Regions from separate parts of the Marinobacter sp. CP1 genome, predicted to be linked through region 3. Evidence: predicted binding sites of a transcription regulator. Region 3 holds the regulator's gene; each other region holds the start of a gene.
What was found. Region 3 encodes FliA, which starts transcription of late flagellar genes. Its sites were predicted from a motif close to CTAAAGTTTNNNNNNNNNNNGCCGNTAA; they were not measured.
Positions count from the first base shown of each region.

Region 1: a site for FliA is predicted at 2,038-2,065, ahead of ACP86_RS20790 (methyl-accepting chemotaxis protein). Genes of this name have one in related genera too.
Region 2: a site for FliA is predicted at 2,188-2,215, ahead of ACP86_RS20065 (methyl-accepting chemotaxis protein). Genes of this name have one in related genera too.

Region 1 covers NZ_CP011929.1:4,514,107-4,518,331, forward strand. The annotation lists gene ACP86_RS20790 (methyl-accepting chemotaxis protein) at 1-1,865, opposite strand, end outside; gene ACP86_RS20795 (ABC transporter substrate-binding protein) at 2,122-3,087, opposite strand; gene ACP86_RS20800 (protein kinase domain-containing protein) at 3,376-4,225, opposite strand, start outside.
Region 2 covers NZ_CP011929.1:4,345,081-4,349,305, reverse strand. The annotation lists gene ACP86_RS20065 (methyl-accepting chemotaxis protein) at 343-1,956, opposite strand; gene ACP86_RS20060 (phosphodiesterase) at 2,252-4,066, shown strand; gene tnpA (IS66-like element accessory protein TnpA) at 4,039-4,225, shown strand, end outside.
Region 3 covers NZ_CP011929.1:354,332-358,556, reverse strand. The annotation lists gene flhF (flagellar biosynthesis protein FlhF) at 1-429, shown strand, start outside; gene ACP86_RS01655 (MinD/ParA family protein) at 498-1,310, shown strand; gene ACP86_RS01650 (RNA polymerase sigma factor FliA) at 1,342-2,085, shown strand; gene cheY (chemotaxis response regulator CheY) at 2,248-2,631, shown strand; gene ACP86_RS01640 (protein phosphatase CheZ) at 2,652-3,437, shown strand; partial or broken gene ACP86_RS01635 (chemotaxis protein CheW) at 3,454-4,225, shown strand, end outside.

The DNA.
Region 1 (4,225 bases), 610 kb from region 3:
CAGGATTCACTGGCCCTGAAGCGTCGCACGAGCGTATTCAATTCATCAGCCATGTTCGCCAGAGAGCGGCTTGAGTGATTCACCTGGGAAATGTCTCCGGCCAGTTCCTCAATTGCGCCACTGCTTATTTCCACGTTCTGGGTCATCTCCGCGGCGGTCGCTCTCTGCTGCTCGGTCGCGCTTGCAATCTGGGTGGTCATTTCAACAATGCTGTTAACCGCCGCGAGAATGTCCGTCAAAGCCTCGCCCGACTTGCTTGCCTCCTCGCTGGCCTCTTCGGCCATCTGCTTGGCCTTGCTCATGTCCACTACTGCGCCGGCCGCGCCACTCTGGAGCTGGGACACAATCCGCTCGATATCGACGGTTGATTCCTGAACGCGCTTGGCCAGTCCTCGAACTTCATCGGCAACCACGGCAAATCCCCGCCCGGCGTCACCGGCTCGAGCCGCCTCAATGGCGGCATTGAGCGCCAGAAGGTTCGTTTGCTCAGCAATGCTCTGGATAACAGCCAGCACATTGCCGATTTCGGCCGATTCGTTCTCCAGTTGTTGGATCCGGTTAGACCCCTTTTCAACCTGATTGGCCAGGTTGGTAACCGCCCGAATGGCAGAGCCAACGGTTTCTTGTCCCGAATCCGCAAGCGATGAGGCCTTGCGGGCCGATTCGTCAGTTTCGCTGGTGTTCGAGGCGATCTCTTCGGAGGTGGAGACCATTTCCTGCATGGCGGCAGACACCTGCGTGATCTGGTCGCGCTGTTGCTCCGAATTGGCAGTTGTACGCTCTGTGATGCCGGAGAGTGATTCGGACTCGCCTGTCAGTTGGCGAGACGCCGTCACAATTCGGGAAATCGTTTCCTCGAGCGTTTGCAGGAAGGTGTTGACTGCGTCGATGAAGTCACCGATTTCGTCTGGGCGACCCGGGGTCAGCCTGGTGGACAAGTCGCCGTTATTGTTGGCGATGTCGTCGAGGTAGCCCAGAATTTCTGTTTTCGCACGCTTCACGCTTGAGCCCATCAAGCGACTCATCAATACCGCAACGATCAATCCGAGAACCGCAGAAGCCACAAATGCGATGAGCGTGAATTTGAGTGCAAGATCAGTGGCAGCCGTTGCCTCATCCGCTTCCATCTCGAGAGACGCGAAAATACTGGCCTCCAACTCGCGCGCCATGCGGGCGATTTCGGGCCCGAGTACATCGAGTCGGTCTGCCTTGACGCTGACGACGATATTCTGCTGTTCCACCATTCTCTGAACTGCAGCCTGATAGTTTGCCAGCTCTTCGACAACGGTTTGCATGTACACCTGCACAAAGTCCGGGCCATTTTCAGGTTGCAGCAGCTCCAGTGCATCGGTCAGGTCTTCGATGGCCCAACCGAGAGCCTTGCGGGAATCCTCATCGCCGTTGGTCAGGTAGCGTTGGGCGGTCAATTGCATGACCATGGCATCGTTCAGCAGTTGCTCGAGGCCGGCCCTCAAATCGCTTTCGGGTTCCCTGTTGGCAACCCCGTTAAGGGCCATCCGCAATGCCTTGGTGGCATTTGGACCGTATACGTCCAGCTCATCCTTGATAATTTTCAGGACCTGGCGTTTGGCCGGAACCAGCTCGTTCCGGAATGCCTTGATGTATTCATCGGTGGTGGTCTTGATCCGATCCACCAGTTTGGCCGCACCAGGGTCCTGGATGTTCTCCTGCGCTCTCGCCATCACCTCATTGAACTCGGCTTCTAGCTCGCCGAAGTGGGCAAGGGTTTCTTCATCGCCAGTGGTGAAATAGTCGAAAACACGCAGGCGCATCCGATAGACGCTGATGACCGATTCGGTCCCAATAGAGGTGTCCGGTGCCAAGTCCCTGGCGACGGTGTTCATTCGACGGTCTAGTTCCTGGAATTCATAAACACTGAAAAAAGTTACCGAGGCAAAGAGCAAAAGAATGAATACCGGCGCAATCAACAGTTTCCCTGGGACACCCAATTTACGCTCTATAGATGAGAGGACAGAGGAAGCCAAAACGTCATCCTTCAGTAAGTTGTTTTAGTGATTATCGGCAGCGCTACTGAAACCTGAAGCCTTAAGGCCGGTGTTTCATTTGGGCGCAGCCGTCTCTGGTTGAGCGGCGCCCCGGTTACTCGACAAAGTTGGCCTGGCTCGCAATCATGGGGGAGAGATCAAGATTCCAGTGTTCAAGGCCGCTCGCACTGTACACGTAATGCCCACTTAGGGATTTAAGCTGCGGTATCTGATCGGGTCTCATGCCATTGAGGATCAACGAGGCCAGCCTGGCTGCGGTGAGCCCCTCTTGTTTGGCCGAGATAGTGAATCCGCCGATGCTTTGTTCTTCGCCAACAAAGATATCCCAGAATGAAAACAGTGGGAGCTGAGCCCGATAAAATGCTTCCTTCAGCAGATCGTAGGGTATGACGTACTCGCCATCTTTGTCACGGATGGTGTGGTGGGTGCCCAACACAACAGCATCATAACGTTCGTGGGCATTTACGACCGTGTCCAACCAGGTGTCCCTGTCGTTGGTCAGAACGATGTCCAGTTCGGAACCGTAGATCGTGGCCTGGCGCTTGTCACCAAAGTATTCGTTCACCGCATTACGCATGGTAGGTGAGTCATCCATCAGAACCAGGAAACGCTCTTTCTGCCGGAGTATCTTTCTCAGGTGACGGATACTCTCGGAGAAGAACGGGCGTTCGAGGATGCCAGTGACCAGCGGGTGTTCAAGGGTAGGGTGCTGAACGGGGCCACCATTCACACCAAGAAAGACCACGGGAATCTTTTGGGCGACCAGGTGGTCAGCCATCAACGTAAAGGCGTTGTCATCACCCAGAATGGCAACGTCGGGATTAACGTTTGCAATTTTGCTCTGGATTTCAGCCACTTTCTGTGGCCATTCCGGTTTCGACAGGCGCTTGGTGTCGAGTTCGAACACGTGAAGGTCGTGATCCTGCCCGAGCACGGACCGGACCGCGTCGATATAGTCCGCGTCCCATTTGTACTCGAGGTGGTAACTCTGGATGACGACGACGGTTTTGCCAAAACACAGGGGACTGACCAGCAAAAGAGCCAGGAAGAGTAAACGCATAGTTGTTCCTTATTATTGTCCGAGCAAGGTTGAAAAACCGAATACTTAACGATTTGTTCTTCAGGCAGTTTTTATAATTGTGACCGGCTTGAATACAGAAACCGTGCCAGTTAGCCAACTCACTGAAAATAAGAGTTTTTTAATGATATGGAGGGTTTGCTTTCCCGTTTTTAGCGTGAAGTGTCCGGTGTACTGGACAGTTGGCGGCGTGCTGGGCTGAATGTGTTTGATTTGCCGGACAATTGCGTCCGAAAAATCGGACATGGAAAAGCGAGTCTGGGCCGAGGTTTACGCGATCTCGGTCCTTGGATTGCGTGGGTAATACCGCTCAGGGAGGCGTTCGATGTGAGGGAAGAAGCGGGTGTCCTTGTAGGGCATCTTCATGAACCCGGAAACGCCCAGGCCGGTAATCTGCTCCACCGATGACAGGATTACGTCCAACAATCGGCGGAACTCCTGTTCCCGGTCCGGATCAAGTAGCCGATAGTGGCTGTGGATTTTAAGATGGCGGGGCAGGGCTTCGAAGATGATCATGCCAGTGTGGTGAATAGCGTTGAGTTCTTCGAGGGCGTGAATAATGGTGTCGGGTAACACCAGGAATTCCTCCGGGTCCGGGCCGTCCTCGAAGTAAGAGTGGACCCGGCTTTCGTCTTCAACCTCAGGCGCGGGGCTTACCTCGTAGTGCAATTTCATATCGGGTGATACAACAAAGGGGTGGGTTGGTTCATCGCGATCAACGTGCAAGGTATTGCGGGCGTTGAACAGACAGCTTTTGAAAATCCCCTTGCGGTAAATGGCCTGGGCCAGGAAAACCATATTGTTGACGGCCTGCACAAACGCCGACTTCAAGGCAGGATCGTGCAGATTCAGGGAAGTGTCGATGTAGATGCCATCGGTTTCCCAGCGCACGGCCAGTCCACCTTCCACCGGGTAGCGCCCGAGCCGGCTCACGGCTGCCAGAAACGCCTTTTCGGTTTCGCCCATGCCCTGCATGAAATTCTTGTAGTAGCGGTCCAGCTGTACGTCATTGACGTCGTTGAGGGTTTCCGGTGCGCCTTCCTCCCTGAGAAAGGATTTACGCGAGCTGTAAACCACGGTGTCAATTTCCTGGTCAGAGGCACGCACCCACACGGGTACC
Region 2 (4,225 bases), 780 kb from region 3:
GTCGGAAATTGACACAACAAATTATCCTGTAGGTCGCAAAGCGGACATTCAGATTGGAAGATCACCCTCGATGCTTAGCGGCCGGTTTGGAGGTCCGTTAGGGGCAGGGCCGAAATTTTCCAATTCTGGACGGATCTGAAACGGGGTCAGGGTCAGAATTCAAGAGCTGGCGGGCCAAAAACCTCGACGAGTGGCCGGTTTATAACCGTCCCCAGTAACGCGGTAGAACTCCATATTTGCACAGTGGCGATGTCACAATTCCGTGACGGCGAAACGTTTGTCGATTGCTGAAAAGTACTAAGAAGTGCGGGAGCAGATCCGGCTTTGATGGCTCTACATACTTCAATCAACAGTTATCCGGAAACGGCCGGTGAGATCACTCATCAAGTGCGCTTTCTGCTTCAAACCCAAACTTATCTCTCGGCTACCAGCCACATGTTGGCTGACTGTCGCCGCATGGGCATCAAGCGCCACAAACCGCTCACCCACACGTTCAATTGCCTCACGTTGCAGCGAGAGCGCCTCATTAATTGTGACACTCCGCCCCTCCAGATCCGAAAACCAGTGGTTCATCGAGACAAGATGACCTTTAAGATCGTCAAGAGTCTGCCGGTTATCATCACCGGCCTCCATCATTTCAGCTATCAAGTATTCAACACCCTGCACGCCCTTAACCAGATCAGCTACCCATTGCCGTGTTTCATGAGTGGAATCGGCAGTGCGTTTCGAAAGTGTTCGAACCTCATCAGCAACAACGGCAAACCCGCGTCCATATTCGCCCGCCCTTGCTGCCTCGATTGCTGCATTAAGGGCCAGCAAATTCGTTTGCTCAGCTATGTCAGCAATTACCCCGATCACCTTCTCGATTTTCGAGGCCGATTCCGTCAGCTCTTGTATCGCCCCGGAGACCCGACCAATGACCTCTACAGTGCGCTCTACCGCCGTATCACTTTTTATTAAGCTGGACTGAATGTCCGAATTTGCCGTCACGGCCGCCTGAACAGCTTCAGTGGATTCACGAGTCGATGCCTCAATGGTGGAAGCCTGATCTGCCATCGCCTTCATTGAGTCTGTCACATCTTGAATCTGATGCTGTGTCGTTTGAGATGCTGACTCCAGTTCTCCCGCCTGGATACCGAGGCGATCAGATCCCTCGTTGATACTTTTTGAAGCTTCCCTTATTTCTTTGATGAACCCTTCAAACCGACCGACCAGCCGAATCAGAGCTGCAGCAACTCCTGCGACTTCGTCAGACCCGGCCAGACCCGGCGGATTGGCCAAATCCGAACACTCATCCATTCTCTGGATATCCCGCTCGATCCGCTGCAGCCTCACAATGACTGTTTGCCTCAGCCAGAGCGTCATCAGAACAATGACCGCCAAAAAGGCAACAGATCCGATAATCAGCGAAACCTGTTGGCGGTCGAGATACCCCAGTAGCTCATCAGATTCCTCAGCGATATGAGTGCGACTTCCCTCCTTGCGATCGTTGATGCTCTCAAGCAATGGCGACAGAGCAGCAAATAGTGAAAAGTCCACCGTTTTACCTGCCTGATAGTAACTCTTCTCCTCGATTCCTTCCGCGAGTTCTTCTAGGTATACAACCACCGCTTCGTGGATACTTTGGTTATCTTTTGCCCAGGCACTCAGCTGTGCACTTCGCTGAATCGCGCTCCACTTAGCAGGAATAGACTCTGCAAGTGACTCGTATTCTTCGTTGATCTCACCCCACAGCAGTAACTGACCTTTGATTTTGAAAGAAAGGTCCTGCACAAGCCGCAGGTCCTGCTCCAGATCATCCAGTAACCAGGCTTCATGCATGCGATTCTGGATCAAATCTTTTGCGGCGTTTTCCGCCTTTCCAATAATTGACCAGGACAACAATGCAAGTGCCAAGAGCGCAAGGACCGAAAAAAATGAAAAGAACAGGATTCTACTTCGAACGGTTTTGAGCATGACGCCACCACATATTAATGATGGCTATAAGGCTGCAGATCGATTGTGACATTCTTGTTACTTGAGCCACATAACACTCTGATTTAATAAATTAATTTACAAAAAATAACATCGATTAGCACACGACTTCAGCATCACTGAAATATTTCGGTAATGTTTAGCGAGGAGTATGTGAATTGCATGAAGATACTTGGCACAACCGGATATGAGCCATTCGAATCAGTAGGTTTGGGATCTGCGACGGAGCGACAAAATTTGGTTTCCCGAAGCCGCACTCACATCCAGGAGTGACCTAATGCAGGACTGCCTCAGTCAAGAACTGAATCGCTTGTTGTTGACAGAAGACATTACGACACTTCTACAACCAATCGTAAACATTAATAGAAAATGTGTGTTTGGTTTTGAGGCACTGAGCCGCGGACCTTCGGACAGCCCCTTGCACACGGCCCCAATGCTGTTTGAAACAGCAGAACGCTGCGGCCAGACGCTAGAACTGGAAACGCTCTGTCTTCGCACCGCTGCACGCCATTGGTCCGGTCATGGCACTCCGCTGAAACTTTTCGTCAATATCAGTCCGGCCAAACTGATGCCTCCAGAATTCAACCCGACGCAACTGCAGGAGCTTTTGTTGGCGAACGGGCTGAAGGCATCAGACATCGTTATCGAACTCTCTGAACGCTACCCCACTGCCGATCCTTCAGAGCTTTTGAAGACACTGGTATGGCTGAAAGCAGAGGGCTTTCTCATTGCTATCGACGATCTTGGAAGTGGATATTCCGGATTAAAACTATGGTCCGAGCTGAAGCCGGACTTTGTGAAAATTGACCGGCACTTCATCCGTGATATTCAGGACGACCTCATCAAGCGCGAGTTTCTGCGGTCCGTTGTAGATTTGGCAGACCGATTGGGCTGCAAATTAATCGCAGAAGGGGTCGAAACGGAAGCAGAATTCCGGGTTGTCTCGGAGCTTGGCATTGCACTGGTTCAAGGTTTCCTTTTCGGTCGACCAAAACCGATAGCTACAGCCTACCTCGACTCGCTGAACGATCATGCGGCCCTTGCGTCCAAGCCACCCCGGAGAGAAAAGGAAATAGCAGGGCTCTTGTGTCGGTACATCGAACCCGTCACTTCGGAATCGACACTGCGAGATGCATGGGAGCGGCTCCAGAGTGAGCCTGACGTGTTCGCTTTGCCGGTGGTGGATAACGGCAGGCCGCTTGGCCTGATCCATAAGTGGAGGATTATGGAAACTTTCAGCACGCCTTACGGCCGGTCGCTTTATGAGCGGCTCCCAGTTTCCAATAGACACAGTGCAGATGCATTGGTTGTGGATTACGAGGTGCCACTAAACGAAGTGAGCGAAAGGCTGATTAATGACGATGCGCACTATCTCAAACAGCATTTCATTGTTGTCAAGAATGGAAAGTACGCCGGCCTGGGAGCCACGCGCTCGCTGCTCAAACACATCACCGAACAAAAGATCGAAAACGCACGCTACTCAAATCCACTGACCTTCCTGCCAGGCAATGTTCCCATACAACAGACTTTGGTTGCCCGAACGGAAGAAATGCGCGCCTTTTCACTAATTTATTTCGATATCAACATGTTCAAACCTTTGAACGATGTCCTCGGCTACCGGGTTGGTGACCAGGTAATAGTTTTGCTGGCTGAGCTTTTGAAAGAGGTATTCCATGCCAGTGATGACTTTGTCGGGCACATAGGTGGGGACGATTTTGTCGTCATCAGCTCTTCGTCCTCAGCTAATTATAATGCTGGTACCGTACAGTCACTATTCGCCGAACGAAGCCGGCGCTTTTACAGCGATTGCATACTGAAAAGCGGGTTTATTGAATCCGAAGACCGAAACGGCCAGCCCTGCCGTTTTCCACTGGTATCTCTGTCAGCGGGCACTGTAGAGGTAGGCCCCGACGAGAAGGTGACGGCCGATCAAATTTCAGAACTCGCCAGCTTCGCCAAGACAAGGGCCAAAGCCTCACCGAACTTCCGTTTTGTGGTTTTTTCAAGGGCCCGATCCGGTGAGCGATCGAAAGGATCGCAAGACTCAGATGGGTCGTGTGTGTCATGCGTATTGGGGGAAGTGCAGAATTAAGCGTAAACAAACCCTACCAACGCCGTCGCCGGTTTTCTCGGGAATTCAAAGCTCAGATTGTTGCCCAGTGCCAGGAACCCGGTGCTTCGGTTTCCCGGATCTCATTGGATAACGGTCTCTACGCCAACATGGTCCGGCGCTGGATGAAGGACGCGCAGC
Region 3 (4,225 bases):
GACGATATTCTGGACGAACTGTCAGACCGTCATCTGGTGCTGATTGATACCGCCGGACTGACCAGTGCGGACAAAGGCTACCAGGAACAGCTGGCCGAACTGGCTCGCAGCCATCACAATATCAAAACCCATCTGGTGGTCTCGGCAACCAGTCAGCCTCGCATCATGAAATCCGTGTGGCATTGCTATAAGATGGCAAATCTTGCGGGCTGTGTGATGACCAAAATCGACGAGGCCCTGACGCTGGGCGAGTCTCTCGGGTTTGTGATGGAAACCGGTCTGCCGGTAGCCTATTACACAGACGGCCAGAAGATTCCTGAAGACCTGCACCACGCAGAAGCCGTTCCGCTGGTGCGGTTGGCCGTGGATCGGCTGAAAACACTCCAGCAACAGCAAGCGGTCGCAGAGGGCCTGAAAGAGCACGCCTGAGACCGGACAGATTGACAGCAGGCGTCGGAGACAAAGCCGGCGAAACGTGGCGAGAGACCAAAAACAGTATGAGCAGAGCACATCCGGTACAGGTGATTGCAGTTTCCGGCGGAAAGGGTGGTGTCGGCAAGAGTAACGTGTCGGTGAACCTCGGAATCGCCCTGGCGCAGAAAGGCCGGAGAGTGGTGCTGCTCGACGCCGATCTGGGGCTCGCCAATATCGACGTCTTGCTGGGCATCACTGCCAATCGCAACCTCCAGGATGTTCTGGCGGGCGACTGTGATCTGAAGGACGTTCTGGTGAATGGTCCCGGTGGCATCAAGATTGTCCCCGCCTCTTCCGGTACCCAACGAATGACCCAGCTCAGCCCCATGGAACATGCCGGGCTGATTAATGCGTTCAGCGAACTGGGTGATCAGATCGATGTCCTGATCGTTGATACCGCCGCCGGTATTTCCGAGTCAGTGGTCAGTTTTCTGAGAGCGTCGCAGGAGCTGCTGCTGGTTGTCTGCGACGAGCCGACCTCGATCACCGATGCCTATGCCCTGATCAAGCTGATGAACCGTGATTATGGAACCAACCGCTTCCGTATTCTTGCCAATCAGGTCCGGAATGAGCAGGAAGGCCGGCATCTGTTTGAAAAACTGACCCGGGTCACCGAGCGCTTCCTCGATGTGGCACTACAATACGTAGGAATAGTCCCCTACGATGAGGCCGTGAAGAAAGCGGTTCAGCGGCAGCGTGCGGTGCTGGACGCCTATCCCAGGGCGAAAGCTTCACTGGCCATCAAGGCGCTGGCGGACAAGGTAGATAGCTGGCCGTTGCCGTCCTCTCCCCGCGGGCATCTGGAATTTTTTGTGGAGCGGCTCGTCGAAGTCTGAATCGGATCCAGTCAAACAAAAAACCGGATACATGACATTGGCGAAAAACCTCGGAATCTATAACCAGTCAAGTGCGCAGAAGCCGGCTCAGCTCATTGAGCAGCACGCGCCGCTGGTCAAGAAAATTGCCCTTCACCTGATGGCTCGCCTGCCGGCGTCCGTCCAGCTTGAAGACCTGATGCAGGCCGGCATGATTGGTCTGCTCGAGGCCGCCCAGCGTTACAGCTCCACCAAAGGTGCTACCTTCGAGACTTACGCCGGTATCCGTATTCGCGGCGCCATGGTGGACGAAATCCGCAAGGGTGACTGGGTGCCACGTTCTGTTCATCGCAACGCCCGTCGCATTTCCCAGGCCATCAAAGCCGTTGAAGATCGACTTGGCCGCGAAGCCCACGATCAGGAAGTGGCCGAAGAGCTGGGCATGGGGCTGCCCGAATACCACTCCTACCTTTCCGATTCCAACAGCGGTCGACTTTTTAGCCTCGACGAGCTCAATGAATCCGGAGAGCTGCCGATAGAACAGACAGAGACGCAGGATAATCCCCTTGAGGGTTTGTCCTCCGATGCCTTCCGGCGGAGCCTCGCTGAGGCGATTGAAGACCTGCCGGAGCGGGAAAAGCTGGTGTTGAGCCTTTACTACCAGGAAGAACTGAACCTCAAGGAGATTGGCGCGGTGCTCGGCGTCAGTGAGAGCAGGGTAAGCCAGATTCACAGCCAGGCAGCCCTGCGCCTTCGGGGGCGGCTCTCGGATTGGCGTCAGGAATCGGACAACTGACCGCGTTCAGTCTGTGTCGCCAACGAGGTGGTCTGTAGTTTTTGGTAACCGATGCTTTACAACCGAAGCAAAGGTCCGACAATAAGCGGTTAAAACAGCGGCCTGCTAGACTTTGAACGCAAAGGTCAAACGAATTCCGGGTGTTACTAACTGGAGGTCCCATTGGACAAAAACATGAAAATCCTCATTGTGGACGACTTCTCCACAATGCGACGGATCATCAAGAACCTGCTGCGTGATCTTGGCTTCACCAACACCGATGAAGCTGACGACGGCAACACGGCACTGCCAATGCTCAAAAGCGGCAAATACGATTTTCTGGTGACCGACTGGAACATGCCTGGCATGTCAGGCTTCGACCTGCTCAAGGCCGTTCGGGCGGACGAGAATCTGAAAACCCTGCCGGTATTGATGGTAACTGCTGAGGCCAAGCGCGACCAGATCGTTGCCGCTGCCCAGGCAGGCGTAAACGGGTATGTGGTCAAGCCGTTCACCGCTGCCGTGCTCAAGGAAAAGATTGAGAAAATCTTTGAAAGAATCCAGTAACCAGAGGTCGGATGGCTCTCATGAGCGATAGCAAAAAGAACCATCGGGGCCTTGAACCGGAGGTGACGGAAAAGCTCCAGCGGCAGGCAGCGGAACTGGCCGAGAGTGTTGATGCGGGTGATTATGCCAAAGCCATGACCCTGATCAATGAACTCAGCGAGGTCAGGGATCAGAGTCTGTACCGTGAGGTAGGGCGGCTGACGCGGAGCCTGCACGAAGCAATCCGGAACTTCCAGATTGATCCCCGTAACGCCGAGCAGCAGGAAGCACTGTCAAAGATGACTGATGCCTCTGATCGTCTCGAATACGTTGTGCAGATGACCGGTGAAGCAGCCAACCGGACCATGGACCTGGTTGAGGAAACCATGCCGGTGGCCAATGCCCTCAGAGACGAGGCCGCCGCGTTGCGTGATGAGTGGCAGCGCCTGCGTCGCCGGGAAATGCAGCCGGCTGAGTTTCGCGAGCTGTACGGCCGGATTGATCGTTTTTTTGTCAGCATGGCAACCGATGCCGACACCATGTACAGCAACCTGTCGGAAATCCTGCTGGCTCAGGACTATCAGGATCTGACAGGTCAGGTCATCCAGAAGGTCACCGCCCTGGTGAAAGAGGTTGAGGAGCAGATGCTCAGCCTGGTGGTGATGGCCAGTCATGTGGACCAGCTCACGGGCACGGTGCACCAGATTGAAGAAAAAGAAGAGTCTGCAGAGAAGGGCGTCGGGCCCCAGATCAAGGCCGATGAGCGTGAAGATGTAGTTTCGGGGCAGGACGACGTAGACGACCTGTTGTCCAGTCTCGGTTTCTGAATAATGAGGGTAACGCATGGCGTTTGATGCTGATGAAGAGATTTTGCAGGACTTCCTGGTAGAAGCCGGCGAGATCCTCGAAAAGCTGTCAGAGCAGTTGGTAGATCTTGAGCGACATCCTGACGACAGTGATCTGCTCAACGCCATCTTCCGTGGTTTCCATACCGTGAAAGGCGGAGCCGGCTTCCTTCAGCTTGAAGCGCTGGTGAACTGCTGCCATTCCGCGGAAAACGTTTTCGACATCTTGCGTAATCACAAGCGCAAGGTGGATTCCGAACTGATGGACGTGGTTCTAGAAGCACTCGACTACGTCAATGCCATGTTTGAGCAGGTCCGCAATCATGAGGAGCTGACGCCGGCTCCGGACGAACTGATTGCCCGTCTGGATGCCCTGGCCCAGCCTGAAGGCGAGGGGGCACCGCCCGCTGCCGCTCAACCTGAGCAGGAAGAGAGCGAACCGGCAGAAGACGGTGGCGACATCACCGACGACGAGTTCGAACAGCTTCTGGACGCACTGCAGGACGAGAAATCAGCGGAGGTTTCCTCGGCTTCGAGCGCCGGATCGGCCGGCGGTGACCAGGAAAGTTCTGGAGACGACGAAATAACCGACGACGAATTCGAAGCGCTACTGGACCAACTGCACGGAAAAGGTCAGTTTGCCGGTGCGCCAGCTGGCGAGGAAGAGGCTTCTGGTAAAGAAGAAAAGCCGGCTGCCAAGGCCGGATCTGCTGGCGGCGATGACCTGATCACCGACGACGAATTCGAGAAACTGCTGGACGATCTTCACG